Regions from separate parts of the Bradyrhizobium sp. 31Argb genome, predicted to be linked through region 1. Evidence: predicted binding sites of a transcription regulator. Region 1 holds the regulator's gene; each other region holds the start of a gene.
The links. The regulator PhoB, encoded in region 1, activates phosphate uptake and scavenging genes when phosphate is short. The targets are predictions, from matches to a motif close to TGTCATNNANCTGTCAT.
Positions count from the first base shown of each region.

Region 2: phnF (phosphonate metabolism transcriptional regulator PhnF) is a predicted target of PhoB. The motif match lies at 1,804-1,820, and genes of this name have one in related genera.
Region 3: AAFX91_RS05760 (inorganic phosphate transporter) is a predicted target of PhoB. The motif match lies at 2,301-2,317, and genes of this name have one in related genera.

Region 1 covers NZ_JBEGDB010000201.1:1,160-6,129, reverse strand. The annotation lists gene pstA (phosphate ABC transporter permease PstA) at 1-478, shown strand, start outside; gene pstB (phosphate ABC transporter ATP-binding protein PstB) at 484-1,296, shown strand; gene phoU (phosphate signaling complex protein PhoU) at 1,308-2,024, shown strand; gene phoB (phosphate regulon transcriptional regulator PhoB) at 2,143-2,850, shown strand; gene AAFX91_RS29425 (GcrA family cell cycle regulator) at 2,971-3,486, opposite strand; gene AAFX91_RS29420 (aspartate aminotransferase family protein) at 3,986-4,970, shown strand, end outside.
Region 2 covers NZ_JBEGDB010000005.1:2,520-7,489, reverse strand. The annotation lists gene phnE (phosphonate ABC transporter, permease protein PhnE) at 1-89, shown strand, start outside; gene phnE (phosphonate ABC transporter, permease protein PhnE) at 86-934, shown strand; gene phnF (phosphonate metabolism transcriptional regulator PhnF) at 1,038-1,769, opposite strand; gene phnG (phosphonate C-P lyase system protein PhnG) at 1,883-2,344, shown strand; gene phnH (phosphonate C-P lyase system protein PhnH) at 2,349-2,954, shown strand; gene AAFX91_RS01670 (carbon-phosphorus lyase complex subunit PhnI) at 2,957-4,060, shown strand; gene AAFX91_RS01665 (alpha-D-ribose 1-methylphosphonate 5-phosphate C-P-lyase PhnJ) at 4,057-4,941, shown strand; gene phnK (phosphonate C-P lyase system protein PhnK) at 4,934-4,970, shown strand, end outside.
Region 3 covers NZ_JBEGDB010000018.1:30,686-35,655, forward strand. The annotation lists gene AAFX91_RS05755 (M20 aminoacylase family protein) at 1-340, shown strand, start outside; gene AAFX91_RS05760 (inorganic phosphate transporter) at 621-2,249, opposite strand; gene AAFX91_RS05765 (UdgX family uracil-DNA binding protein) at 2,669-4,024, opposite strand; gene AAFX91_RS05770 (ImuA family protein) at 4,310-4,970, shown strand, end outside.

The sequences.
Region 1 (4,970 bases):
GTTCATCTATGGCGCGGTCGTCGTGCCGATGGGCGGCTTCTCCGCGCTGGCCGGCTGTCTGGCGCTGGCGGTGATCGTCATCCCCGTCGTGCTGCGCACCACCGAGGACATGCTGCTGCTCGTCCCCAACCCGCTGCGGGAGGCGGCCTCCGCGCTTGGCCTTCCGCGCTCGCTGGTGATCAAGCGGATCGCCTATCGTGCGGCGCGCTCCGGCCTGATCACCGGCGTGCTGCTGGCGACCGCCCGCGTCGCCGGTGAGACCGCGCCGCTGCTGTTCACCGCGCTGTCCAATCAGTTCTTCAGCCTGAACCTGACCAAGACGATGGCGAACCTGCCGGTGACCATCAACAACTTCGTGCAGAGCCCCTACGCCTATTGGAAAGAGCTCGCCTGGAGCGGGGCCCTGCTCATCACCTTGACCGTGCTCGCGCTCAACATCGGCGCGCGCATCCTCGGCGCCGAAAGGAGCGCAAAATGACCGATATGACCGTATCGACGACCAGCCCGAGCGCGGCCATTCCCCAGAAATCGCTGCCGGAAGCGCCGCCGAAGGTGACGGCACGCAGCCTCAACTTCTATTACGGCGAGCACCACGCGCTGAAGAACATCAACCTGGCGCTCGGCACCAACCGCGTCACCGCCTTCATCGGTCCTTCCGGTTGCGGCAAGTCAACGCTGCTGCGGATCTTCAACCGGATGTACGACCTCTATCCCGGCCAGCGCGCCACCGGCCAACTGATGCTGGACCAGACCAACATTCTCGACCCCAAGCTCGATCTCAACCTGCTGCGGGCGCGGATCGGAATGGTGTTCCAGAAGCCGACGCCGTTCCCGATGACGATCTATGAGAACATCGCCTTCGGCATCCGCCTTTACGAGAAGATCTCGAAATCCGAAATGGACGGCCGAGTCGAGAAAGCGCTGCGCGGCGGCGCGCTGTGGAACGAGGTCAAGGACAAGCTCAACGCCTCCGGCCTGAGCCTCTCCGGCGGCCAGCAGCAGCGTCTGTGCATCGCCCGCACGGTTGCGGTGCGGCCCGAAGTGATCCTGTTCGACGAGCCCTGCTCGGCGCTCGATCCGATCTCGACCGCCAAGGTCGAGGAACTGATCCAGGAGCTGTCGGAGGACTACACGATCGCGATCGTCACGCATAACATGCAGCAGGCGGCGCGCGTCTCCGACAAGACCGCGTTCATGTATCTGGGCGAACTGATCGAGTTTGACGACACCAGCAAGATCTTCACCTCGCCGAGCGATCGTCGCACCCAGGACTACATCACCGGCCGGTTCGGTTGAGGAGGGACATCATGGCTTCTGAACATACCGCCAAGGCGTTCGACAGCGATCTTCAGGAACTGACCCGTCTGGTCGCGGAGATGGGCGGGCTGGTCGAACGGATGATCACCGAATCCGTCGATGCGCTGATCCGCCGCGACATTGCGCTCGGCAAGCGTGTCGTCGCTTCCGACATCGAGATCGACAGCCTGCAGCGCGTGATCGAAGAGCGCGCCGTGCTGACGATCGCCCGCCGCCAGCCGATGGCCGTCGACCTGCGCGAGATCGTCGGCGCGATGCGGGTGGCGACCGACCTCGAGCGGATCGGCGACCTCGCCAAGAACATGGGCAAGCGCGTCGCCGCGCTGGAGAACGACTTCCAGCCGCTGAAGCTGATCCGCGGCTTGGAGCACATGACCGACCTCGTGCTGTCGCAGGTCAAGTCCGTGCTCGACGCTTATGCCGCGCACGATCTGCCGGCCGCGATGAACGTCTGGAAGAGCGACGAGGAGGTGGACGCGATCTGCACCTCGCTGTTCCGCGAGCTCCTCACCTACATGATGGAAGATCCGCGCAACATCTCGTTCTGCATCCACCTGATGTTCTGCGCCAAGAACATCGAGCGGATCGGCGACCACGCCACCAACATCGCGGAGACGGTGTTCTACATGATCGAGGGTCAGCAGATGACCGACAAGCGGCCGAAGGGGGATATGACGACGTTCGCCACGACCGTTCCGGGCAACTAGAGCACATCCAGGAAAGTCGAAGCCGGTTTTCCGAAGAAGATCCTGCTCAAAACATCAAAGGAAGAGTGGGATGACGATTCAGGCAGAGAGTCATCCCGCTATAGGAGAAGCCAAGCCGATGAGCGCACGCATTCTGGTGGTCGAAGACGAAGAAGCGCTGACGACGCTGTTGCGCTACAATCTCGATGCAGAAGGCTATGATGTCGAAACGGTCGCCCGTGGAGATGATGCGGACACAAGGCTCAAGGAACGCATTCCCGACCTTGTCGTGCTCGACTGGATGCTGCCGGGACTCTCCGGCATCGAGCTGTGCCGCCGTCTACGGGCGCGGCCGGAGACCAAGCAGCTCCCGATCATCATGCTGACCGCGCGCGGCGAGGAAAGCGAGCGCGTGAGGGGACTGGCGACCGGCGCCGACGACTACATCGTCAAGCCGTTCTCGGTGCCTGAACTGCTGGCGCGGGTGAAGGGCCTGTTGCGTCGGGCAAGTCCGGAGCGGCTCGCCACCGTGCTCACCTATGGCGACATCGAGCTCGACCGCGAGAAGCGTCGCGTCGCGCGCTCGGGCCGTCCGATCGATCTCGGCCCGACCGAATATCGCCTGCTGGAGTTCTTCCTGGAGCATCCCGGCCGCGTGTTCAGCCGCGAGCAGTTGCTCGACAGCGTCTGGGGGCGCGACATCTATATCGACGAGCGCACCGTCGACGTCCACATCGGCCGCCTGCGCAAATTGCTCAATCCCGGCCGCGAGCAGGACCCGATCCGCACCGTCCGCGGCGCGGGCTACGCGCTGGATGATCGCTTCGCGAAGGCCGAGCAGTCGTAACTCGGCGACCTCAATCCGTAGCCCGGGTGCAGCGAAGCGTAACCCGGGGAAATTTGGACCTGCCGATACAGCATTGCCGGGTTACGCTGCGCTTCACCCGGGCTACGATCTGTCGTCGGCTTACTTGCCGTGTGACGGCTTGACCGTCGGACGGCGGCGGTCCGCTGCCGGCTGGTAGGCGACGCGGGAGTGGTGCGCGCAATAGGGAAGGCCGGGAAGCGCCTTGCCGCCGCAGAAGAAGAATTCCGGGCTCGAGGGATCGCCGACCGGCCAGTGGCAGGTGGCCTCGTTCAATTCGAGCAGCGACAGCCGCTGGCTCATCGGCACCACATTGTCGTAGGCGATAGGGTCCGCTTCCACCTCCACCTCGAAGGCGTGCGCGAGCGCGGTGTTGCCGCGGGAGACCGGACGCGCCACGCGCATCATCGGCTGTGCGGGACGCGCCTTGCGCTGCCGCGGTGCGGTGGCGGCTGGACTCTTGGCGCGACCCGAGAGGCCGAGCCGGTGCACCTTGCCGATCACTGCATTGCGCGTCACGTTGCCGAGTTCCGCTGCGATCTGGCTGGCCGAGAGCCCGGCTTCCCAGAGCTTCTTCAATTGCTCGACGCGTTCGTCGGACCAGGTCAATACCGTCATCGCATCTTTCCCTTCGCGTTGCGCCGGCCGATCCTGGGACAGCGCTGCGATGCCTAATCTCAAAAATCCCTGCGGGCAGAATCCCTTAAGGCTCGCCGGGCACGAAAACCGCACCCGAACGTGTACGCCGCACACAAAGGACTCTAGGGATCAAAACTGCCGCACGAGATGTCGTACCCGACAGGCCAGACGCTACAATATGGCGTGACTCTGGCGCAAGAGTCCGCGCCTATGCGTCCACATGTTCCGACATTTAGGGATTGCAATCGGGCTTTTCCACTACACTGGAAACCCGCGGATTACCCGGTACTTTGCAGCGCAGCCTGGCGGCTTCGTGGCGATTGACAGCACCCGCCGCGCGCATAGAATGCCTTTACGTGCCGCCCTGCAAAGGCGGCACGTTTTGTTTTCGCTGGATGAGCTCCAGCCGCGTGTCTGCATCGCTGCACGCCGCCAGGGCTCATCTGAAAGGCTTGTCTAAAACCCTTCAGTGATCGCCATGACCGACAGCGCCACGTCGCATCTGCTTCCCGTTTTTGCCAGGGCCGATCTCGGCTTCGAACGCGGCGAAGGCTGTTGGCTGATCTCGACCAAAGGCGAGCGTTATCTCGACTTCACCTCCGGCGTCGCGGTGAACGCGCTCGGCCATGCCCATCCGCATCTGGTGAAGGCGCTGCAGGAGCAGGCGACGAAGCTCTGGCACATGTCGAACCTGTTCAAGAGCCCGGACGGCGAGAAGCTTGCCGCGCGGCTGTGCGAGCAGAGTTTTGCGGACTTCGTGTTCTTCTGCAATTCCGGCGCGGAAGCGATGGAAGGCGTGATCAAGGTCGTGCGTCACTATCACTTCTCGAAGGGGCATCCGGAGCGCTATCGCATCGTCACCTTCGAAGGCGCCTTCCATGGCCGCACGCTCGCGACGCTGGCCGCGACCGGCGCCGCCAAATATCTCGAGGGCTTCGGCCCGCCGATGGACGGTTTCGACCAGGTGCCGCATGGCGACATCGAAGCGGTGAAACGCGCGATTGGTCCGCAGACGGCAGGCATCCTGATCGAGCCGGTGCAGGGCGAAGGCGGCGTGCGCTCTGCGCCGCCGGCCTTCTTCAAGGCGCTGCGCCAGCTTTGCGACGAGCACGGTCTCCTGCTCGCCTTCGATGAGGTGCAGACCGGCATGGGCCGCACCGGCGATCTCTTCGCCTACAAGCGCATCGGGGTCACTCCCGATGTGATGTCGCTGGCCAAGGCGCTCGGCGGCGGCTTTCCGATCGGCGCCTTCCTTGCGACCGCGGAAGCCGCGTCCGGCATGACGCCGGGCTCGCACGGCTCGACCTTCGGCGGCAACCCGCTCGCGGTCGCGGCCGCCAGCGCCGTGCTCGATGTGATGCTGCAGCCCGGCTTCTTCGATCACGTGCAGAAGATGTCGCTCCTGCTCAAGCAGAAGCTCGCCTCCGTGGTCGACCGCTATCCGTCCATTCTCGCGGACGTGC
Region 2 (4,970 bases), on a different contig from region 1:
TGGTCACCATCATCGTCACCGTGTTCGTGATCGACATCACCACCGGCTGGCTGCGCGCAAAACTGTTCGGCAAGGAGGCGCGGGCATGAGCCAATTGCCGAAGCCGGATTCGCTGGCGCTGCGGACGAAATATCCAGATGTTTTCGAGCGCCCGGCCTCGGCGCGCCTCGCCACGCCCTTGATGCTGCTGGCGGCGTTCGCGGTCTTCGTCTTCGGACTGTTCGATCTCGACTTCTCGCCGACCAAGCTGGTGAGCGGCCTGCGCGAGCTCAGCTGGATCACGTTGATGATGATCCCGCCCGATCCCGGCTCATCGCCGCCGACCTATCTCTCCGCGCTCGGCGAGACGCTGTCGATCGCGCTGCTCGGCACCACGATCGCCGCGTTCCTGGCGCTGCCGGTCAGCCTGCTCGCCGCGCGCAACATCGTGCCGTCAGCCATCTTCCGTTTTCCGGTGCGGCGCTTCCTGGATTCGATCCGCGGCGTCGACCAGCTCATCTGGGCCTTGGTGTGGATTAATGTCGTCGGCCTCGGCCCGTTTGCCGGCGTGCTCGCCATCGCGGTGTCGGACTTCGGCGCCTTCGGCAAATTGTTCTCTGAGGCCATTGAGGAGGCCGACAAGAAGCAGGTCGAGGGTATCAGAGCTTCCGGCGGCAGCGCGCTGCACGAGATCCGCTTCGGCCTGATCCCGCAGGTGCTGCCCGTGATCGCGGGGCAGGTGCTCTATTACATCGAGTCGAACACGCGTTCGGCCACCATCATCGGCATCGTCGGCGCCGGCGGCATCGGGCTGCAGCTCGCCGAGCAGATCCGCGTCCTGGAATGGCAGAAGGTCTCGTTCCTGATCTTGATGATCCTGGTCGCGGTCGCCGTGATCGACTGGATATCGACAAAACTCCGCTTCGCCATCATCGGCCAGCGCGCGGTGGCGTGAGCCTAACCGCGGTTCCGTAGGGTGGGCAAAGCGAAGCGTGCCCACCATCAAGCACTCCGCTCGGAATGGTGGGCACGCTTCGCTTTGCCCACCCTACAAAATCTCACCCGTTCTCCACCAAAAACTCCACGCGCTCGGCGGCGAAGCGCGAGCGCTTTGTCACCAGCGGCTTGTCGTCCGGATCGACGTCGGTCGAGTCGACCACCAGGATCGGGCGGCCGAGCGCGAGGTCGAGCCGCGCCGCGTCGGTGGCGTCGACGATGCCGGCGGTGATCCGCGTCGAGGCGCGGCGATAGTCGCGGATGCCAAAATGTTCGAGCAGCTTCGTCATCGAGCGGACGCTGGCGAACACCTCTCCCGCGCCCGGAAAGCGCTCGGCTGAAAGCCAGGAGGTGGAGATGCAGATCGGTGCGCGGTCGGCGAACCGCAGCGACTCGATCCGGACTAATGGCGCGCCGACCTTCAGTCCGAGTTCCCGCGCCAGGTCCCGGCTCGCCACGTCTTCCGACGCATCGATCAATTGCCCGCGCGGCTCACGGCCGCCGGCGCCGACGATCTCCGAGAACCGCGTGCGCGAGCGCAGCGGATAGGCGATTTTCTGCACCTCGACATAAGTGCCGCTGCCGCGCTCGGCGCGCACCAATCCGCGCTCGGCGAGCGCCGCCAGGGCGCGCCGCACCGTGTGCCGGTTCACGCGGTAGGTCTCCGCGATCTCCATTTCGCCCGGCAGCTTCTCGCCGGCGGCAAAGCGGCCTTCGGCGATGCCGCGCTCGATGCCGTCGGCGACCAGTCGCCACAGCGCGACGCCCGATGAGGTGGTGTCCTGCAGGCTCATATCGGAAACCCAGTCCTGTCGAAAATCATGGCTCTGTCATGAAACAGTCATGGCGTTTGCTTATCAAGTTGTCTATTATCATAGACAACTTCAGTCAGGCAAGGTTCCGCGACATGACGAAAACCGAGCAAGACAGCAGGCGGGCGCAGCGCAGAGCGGGAATGGCGGTGCTCGCACAGTCGGACGCCGCCGAAATTTCGGCCCGGCTCAGAGCGATGGCGCTGCCCGATCACAAAACTTTGCGCGAGCCGGAGAACGGCCTCGTGATGGTGCGCGGTCGGATCGGCGGCGACGGCGCTCACTTCAATCTCGGCGAGGCGACCGTCTCGCGCTCGGCGGTGCTGCTTTCGACCGGCCAGGTCGGCTTCGGCTACACGCTCGGGCGCGACCACGAGAAGGCGCGGCTGATCGCGTTGTGCGACGCCATGGCGCAATCGGACGACTTTGCCGACGCGGTCGAACAGGAAGTGATCGCGCCGCTGCGCACGGCCATGATCGCGAAACGAAGCCGGGCGGACGCGGAGACGGCGGCGACGCGGGTTGATTTCTACACCATGGTGCGCGGCGAGGGCTAAGGACATGACGACGGTTGCCGAACTGCCGCCGGGCTTCTCCGACAAGGTGTTGTCGGCGCAGGCGACGTTCCGTTCCGTAATGAACGCGATGGCGCGTCCGGGAACGGTGCAGCGAATCGCGGCATCGGCCGGCGCGCCTTCCGGCGTGATGCACGGCACGGCCGCGATCGCGCTGATGCTGTTCGATCATGACACGCCGATTTGGCTCGATGGCGCGATGTCGACCCCCGACATCGCCAAATGGCTCAAGTTCCACACCGGCGCGCCCATCACCGGCGATCCCGCGATTGCGGGCTTTGCGCTGATCGGCGATCCCAAAAATCTTTCCGCGCTTGATTGTTTCGCGCTCGGCAGCAGCGAATACCCTGATAGCTCGACCACGCTGATCCTGCAGATTGGCAGCCTGTCGCACGGCGTGGCCTACGAACTGCGCGGCCCCGGCATCGACGGCTCGACTGTGCTGACCGCGAGCATTGAGCCGCGCGATCTGTTCGATCGGCTCGCCGTCAACGCCACGCTGTTCCCGCGCGGCATCGACGTCGTGCTGGTCGCGGGCGAAGAGATTGTCGCGATCCCGCGCACCACGCGGCTCGCTCATGGGAAGGACTGACGATGTACGTTGCGGTCAAGGGCGGCGAACGCGCCATAGAGAACGCCCATCGCCTGCTCGCGCATGAACGGCGCGGCGACGGGGAGGTGCCGGAGCTCACGCTTGCGCAGATCTCCGAACAGCTTGCGCTCGGCGTCGATCGCGTCATGGCGGAAGGCTCGCTCTATGACCGCGAGCTCGCCGCGCTCGCGATCAAGCAGGCGCGCGGCGACATGATCGAGGCGATCTTCCTGGTTCGCGCCTTCCGCGCCACGCTGCCGCGCTTCGGCGCCACCGAGCCGGTCGATACCGGCAACATGCAGATCCGCCGCCGCATCTCCGCGACGTTCAAGGACATTCCCGGCGGCCAGATCCTCGGGCCCACCTTCGACTACACCCACCGCCTTCTCGACCCGCAGCTTGCCGAGGGTTTTGTGCCGGAGGCGCCTGCGACCGGCGAAACTTCGTCCACTGAGACACCGCGCGTCACCGACATCCTCGCCCATGACGGTCTGATCGAACCGTCACCGCAAGCAGAGGCGGACGCGCCGGTCGGCGACCTCACGCGCGAGCCGCTCAGCTTCCCGGCCGACCGCGATCTACGGCTGCAGAATCTCGCCCGCGCCGACGAAGGTTTCCTGCTCGCGCTCGGCTATTCCACCCAGCGCGGCTATGGCCGCAACCATCCCTTCGCCGGCGAGATACGGTTCGGCGAGGTCGATGTCGAATTCTTCGCCGAAGACGCAGGCTTCGCCGTTCCGCTCGGGAGAATCGAACTCACCGAGTGCCAGATGGTCAACCAGTTCAAGGGCTCGGCGACGGAAGCGCCGTGCTTCACCCGCGGTTATGGGCTCGCCTTCGGCCAGAGCGAGCGCAAGACCATGTCGATGGCGCTGGTCGATCGCTCGCTTCGCGCGCGCGAACTTGGCGAGGAGGTCAGTGCGCCGGCGCAGGACGAGGAATTCGTGATGTCGCATTCCGACAATGTGCAGGCGACCGGCTTCGTCGAGCATCTCAAGTTGCCGCATTATGTCGACTTCCAGTCCGAGCTCGGTCTGCTGCGCCGGCTGCGCAAGGAATTCACTGAGGCCAATACATCGGAGCCGCTGCAGGAGGCCGCCGATTGAACGCGCCATCCTATAATTTCGCCTATCTCGACGAGCAGACCAAGCGGATGATCCGCCGCGCGATCCTGAAGGCGATCGCGATTCCCGGCTACCAGGTGCCGTTCGCAAGCCGCGAGATGCCGATGCCCTATGGCTGGGGCACCGGCGGCGTGCAGGTCACCGCTGCGATCCTCGGCCCCGATGACGTCTTGAAGGTGATCGACCAGGGCTCGGACGACACCACCAACGCGATCTCGATCCGCAAATTCTTCGGCAAGACCGCAAGCGTTGCGACCACGACGTCGACGACGGACGCAACCGTGATCCAGACCCGCCATCGCATTCCCGAGGCGCCGCTGCGTGAAGGGCAGGTGCTGGTCTATCAGGTGCCGATCCCCGAACCGCTGCGCTTCCTCGAACCGCGCGAGACCGAGACGCGGCGCATGCATGCGCTCGCTGAATACGGCTTGATGCATGTCAAGCTCTACGAGGACATCGCGCGCTTCGGCCATATCGCCACGGCCTACGCCTATCCGGTGAAGGTGAACGCGCGCTACGTGATGGACCCGTCGCCGACGCCGAAATTCGACAATCCGAAGATGGACAATTGCGCGGCGTTGCAATTGTTCGGCGCCGGCCGCGAGAAGCGCATCTACGCGATCCCGCCCTACACCACCGTAGTCTCGCTCGATTTCGAGGACCATCCGTTCAAGCCGTATCGCTTCGATGCGCCTTGCGCGCTCTGCGCCGCGGAGAACTCCTACCTCGACGAGATCGTCACCGACGACAAGGGCGGGCGGATGTTCGTCTGCTCCGACACCGACTATTGCGAGCAGCGCCAGGCCGAAGGCCATCGCGGCCACCAGAGCGCAGCGCCGCACAAGGAGAGGGCGCATGTCTGAGCCGGTGACCATGCCCGACGATGACGAGC
Region 3 (4,970 bases), on a different contig from region 1:
CCATGAGGTGGCCGCTGGCGTCGCGCAGATGACCGGCGCCAGGATCGACCTCACTTACGAGCGCGGCTACCCCGTCACCGTCAACCATCGCTCGCAGACCGAGTTCGCGACCAGGATCGCCAAGGAAATCGCCGGCGAGAATAACGTCCACGAAATGCCGCCGATGATGGGCGCGGAAGATTTCGCCTACATGCTGGAAGCGCGCCCCGGCGCCTTCATCTTCTGCGGCAACGGCGACAGCGCCGGCCTGCATCACCCCGCCTACAATTTCAACGACGAGGCGATCGTCTACGGCACGTCCTACTGGATCAAGCTGGTGGAGAACACGCTGGCGGCGTGACGTCTTGTCGTTCCAGGCCGTAGGGTGGGCAAAGCGAAGCGTTCCCACCTTTCTTGCACCGCCCGTGGATGGTGGGCACGCTTCGCTTTGCCCACCCTACGCAACTGTCTCCTTCCGTCATTGCGAGCGCAGCGAAGCAATCCATGCGTCCGCTTGTGGAGAGATGGATTGCTTCGTCGCTGCGCTCCTCGCAATGACGGAGTTGCGTGGCGCGGTCTTCGCGCACAAAACAAAAAGGCCCGCGCATTGCGCGGGCCTTTATCGTTGAGAGGTTCGCTGCTCAGAACACGTTCGCGAACAGCACGTAGAGCGAAGCCGACAGCATGATCGCGGCGGGCAGCGTCAGCACCCAGGCCATCACCATGTTGCGGATGGTCGCGACCTGCAGGCCCGAACCGTTGGCGGCCATGGCGCCGGCAACGCCCGATGACAGCACGTGCGTGGTGGACACCGGCAGGCCGAAAGTATCGGCCGCGAAGATCGTGCCGGCGGCGACGAGTTCGGCGGAGGCGCCCTGCGCGTAGGTCAGGTGGGTCTTGCCGATCTTTTCGCCGACCGTGATCACGATCCGCTTCCAGCCGATCATGGTGCCGAGGCCGAGCGCAATCGCGACCGCGATCTTCACCCAGGTCGGGATGAATTTGGTCGCGCTGTCGAGCGAGGCCTTGTAGGCGTTCAGCGTCGCGATGTCTTCCTTGCTGAGGTCGCTCTCCTTGTCCTTCATCAGGAAGCGGATCGCTTCCGAAATCAGGTACATGTCGTTGCGGGTGTTGCCGACGGCTTCCGCGGGCACCTTGGTCAGCGAGCCGTACTTCATCACCTGGTTGCTGACATCCTGTACCAGCACCGCGAGCGAGGGGAAGGTGCCCTCATTGAGGTGGTGCAGCGAGATGTACTGCGTCACGGCCGGACGGGGATCGCCGATAATGCTGTGACCGGCGCCCTTCGCCGCGATCACCTTGGAGGCGGCTTCCGAGTTCTTCTGGAACTGGGCGATCTGGGATTCCGGCAGCGCGCGGTTCAGCGCATAGGCGGTCGGTACGGTGCCGATCAGGATCAGCATGATCAGGCCCATGCCCTTCTGCCCGTCGTTGGAGCCGTGCGCGAAGCTGACGCCGGTGCAGGTCAGGATCAAGAGGCCGCGGATCCAGAGCGGCGGCGCCTTGTTGCCTTCGGGCGCGGCATAGAGCGCAGGGTTGCGCACGATCATCTTGAGCACGAGCAGCAGTATCGCGGCGCAGACGAAGCCGACCAGCGGCGACAGCAAGAGCGCGTAGCCGATCTCGGTGGCCTTGCTCCAGTCGACGCCGGACGTGCCATCGCGGCCGCGCATCAGCGCATTGGCGATGCCGACGCCGATGATCGAGCCGATCAGCGTGTGCGAGGACGAGGCCGGCAGGCCGAAATACCAGGTGCCGAGATTCCACAGGATCGCGGCGATCAACAGCGCGAACACCATGGCGAAGCCGGCGCTGGAGCCGACCTGCAGGATCAGTTCGACCGGCAGGAGCGAGATGATGCCGAATGCGACCGCGCCAGACGAGAGCAGCACGCCGAGGAAGTTGAAGAAGCCCGACCACATCACCGCGACTTCGGCGGGCAGCGAATGCGTGTAGATCACGGTCGCGACCGCGTTGGCGGTGTCGTGGAAGCCGTTGACGAATTCAAAGCCGAGCGCAATCAACAGCGCAACGAACAGCAGGATGTAGGGCAAGAAGGTGGTGACGCGGGTGCCGGTGGCATCGACGTCGGAATAGATGCTGTAGGCGACGAACAGCAACCCCGCCGCGAGGATGCCGAAGAAGAGGATCATCGTCAGTGGATTGAAGCCCTTATCGAGATTTGGCCTTGAAGCCGGCTGAATCGGCCTTTCGTCGCGTACTGAAGTATTGAGTGCAAAATCGGTCATTCTGACGCCCCGTCGAAATACGGAAGGAGGCCCTTAGTCTTGACCATTGACTTGAAGGTTAGATGACAGCCGTAGTTTGCTTGAATGAAACGCGTGTCGCAACGGTGCTCGAGTGTTGCATCGATGATCGTCTGTCACGCGCGCTCGCGACATAAATGTTGACCATTCACATGACGAGCCATGCGCGCAGCGAAAGTGTGTGATGGATGTGTGATGGAAAGGAAGCGGTCGGGCGCTGCCTGACGCCGGGGCTGTGGCGCCGCGGCAGCGCGCCGACCTCATGGGAACGTCATTGGCGTGAACAAGACGCCCCAAACTCCCCCTGTAATAGGAGAGTATCGGCCATCAATGTAAGGTTGTAAATAGATATCAGTCTTATCAACGGCTTGATATTTGCAGTGCTATGCATGGTGCCATGCTTATGCCGCAGCCTGCGCGCGTTTCCTCAAGAGTTCCGCAGCGATCTTCAGGTCCTCGACAAAGCGTTGATATTCCCGCGCTTTCGCATCCTCATCGGGCAGCCGCAGCAGATAGGAGGGATGCACTGTCACCAGCGCCTTCACGTCGTCGTCGAGATCGATCAGCCGGCCGCGGTTTTTGCCGATCGGCGTGAGCTTGTTGAACACGCATTGGGCAGCGGTCGCGCCCATCGTCACCACCAGGTCCGGTTTGATCGATGCGAGTTCCCGCTCGTACCATTGGCGGCAGGCCTTGATCTCCGGCGTATTCGGCTTCTGGTGCAGGCGGATCTTGCCGCGCGGCACAAATTTGAAATGCTTCACCGCATTGGTGATGTAGACTTTCTTGCGATCGATGCCGGCCTCTTCAAGCGCGCGGTCGAGCATTTGTCCGGCGGGACCGACGAACGGTTTTCCGGCGAGATCTTCCTTGTCGCCCGGCTGCTCGCCGACCAGCATCACCTGTGCGCTTTGCGGGCCTTCGCCGAACACGGTCTGGGTCGCGTGCTCATAGAGATGGCAGGCGCGGCAATCGGCGGCTTCCTCCCGCAGCGCACTCAGACTATCGGAATGGCGGATCATGGCGGGTTCCGGTGGCGTGGCGCTTTCGCTTGCGGGCTTAATCGTCGAAGCCTCCGGCAGGTTCCTCGATTGCTTCGCTGCCAGCCGTGCCGGGTTGAAGATAACAGCGTAATGACGCTGCCAGATCTCCTCCAGCCGATGGCCTGCGGGCATCCCGGCCTCGCTGATACCCGGCGTGATCGACACCGCATGTCCATCCCAATGCGCGCAGACATCTGATGTGAGGATCGACCAGGGCATGTCGGCAAAGCGGCTCGCGAAGAATGGCGCGGCCAGTTCCACGACATGGTGCTGCGGCTCGAACCAGGCAACGAAATGTGATTTGTGCTCGCGCCCGATCTCGCGGAAGCGGATCGACGTCCGCATCCGCTGTGCCTCGTGATGCACGGCCTTCGCCATCGCGTGGATACGCGCGACGTCGGGATCGTCAGCGACATCGAGCAGGTCATGATCGCGGTGCAGGCGCCACAACAGGCGATAGAGCAGGGCGAAGCGCTCGGCGTCGCGATGCAGGATCGCGGTTTTCGCCAGCTCGACGAATTTGGCCGGCACGTTGAACGTGCCGCGCGGCGGTTCGAGCGGCGCTTCGCGGTCCAGCGTATCGAACAGTTCGACTTCGTTGTCGCGCGCTGCCCACGTCACATTGTCAGGCAGCACCTCGTTCAGCACCAGCGTCCGTGCTGCCTTCCGCCAGCCGTCGAAATCAGTCTCGCTGCCCAGGATGATGTGGTGCATGGCACTTACTCTCCCTCCTGTCTCTCCTCTCGTCATGCCCGGGCTTGACCCGGGCATCCACGCCTTCCTCACCAAGGGAAAGAACGTGGATGGCCGGGACAGGCCCGGCCATGACGGCTCTCACGGATCACATTGATTCCATTAATGAATTTATCCCGTTACCAATCCGATTGACTCCTCCCGCGCAGTTGGCTTTATATTAGAACATACCATGAACAATTGGGCCAGCTTCTGGTTTCTCCCTTAAGCCAGCAGCGGCCCCGATATCTTCTTAAGGAGCGGCGCATGACGAGCGCACGCCTGAGCACGCTTGCGTCCTTGCGCGGGCGCATCGAGCGTCTTGAAACATCCAATGAAGCGCATGCGCTGCAGCGGATCGCGCTGGGACATGCCGGCGCCGATGCGATGCTCAAGGGCGGGCTTGCGAGAGCCGCGGTGCACGAAGTGTTTGCCGAGGGGCACCAGGGCGCTTCCGCCACCGGTTTCATCGCAGGCCTCGCCGGCCGTCTTGCCGCCCGAAAGCCGCTGGTCTGGGTGCGGCAGGATTTTTCCGAAATCGAATCCGGTGCGCTGTCGATGAGCGGCCTGTCCGAACTCGGCCTCGATCCGCGCCTCCTCGTCACCGTGCGCGCCGCCGACATCGACAACGCATTGCGCACCACGGCCGATGCGCTCGCCTGCGACGCGCTAGGGGCCGTCATCATGGAGGTCTGGGGTGAGTCCAAACAGCTCGATCTGGTCGCGAGCCGCAAGCTGACGCTTGCCTCGCAATCATCAGGCGTCCCCGCGCTGCTGCTGCGCCTGGCGGCAACGCCGCTTCCGTCCACCGCGGAAACCCGATGGATCGTGCGCGCGGCGCATTCGCCGCCGGGCGCCAGTTGGAGCGCGTGGGGCGCGCCTCTGTTCGATGCGCAGCTCGTTCGCAATCGTCATGGCCCGGTCGGGC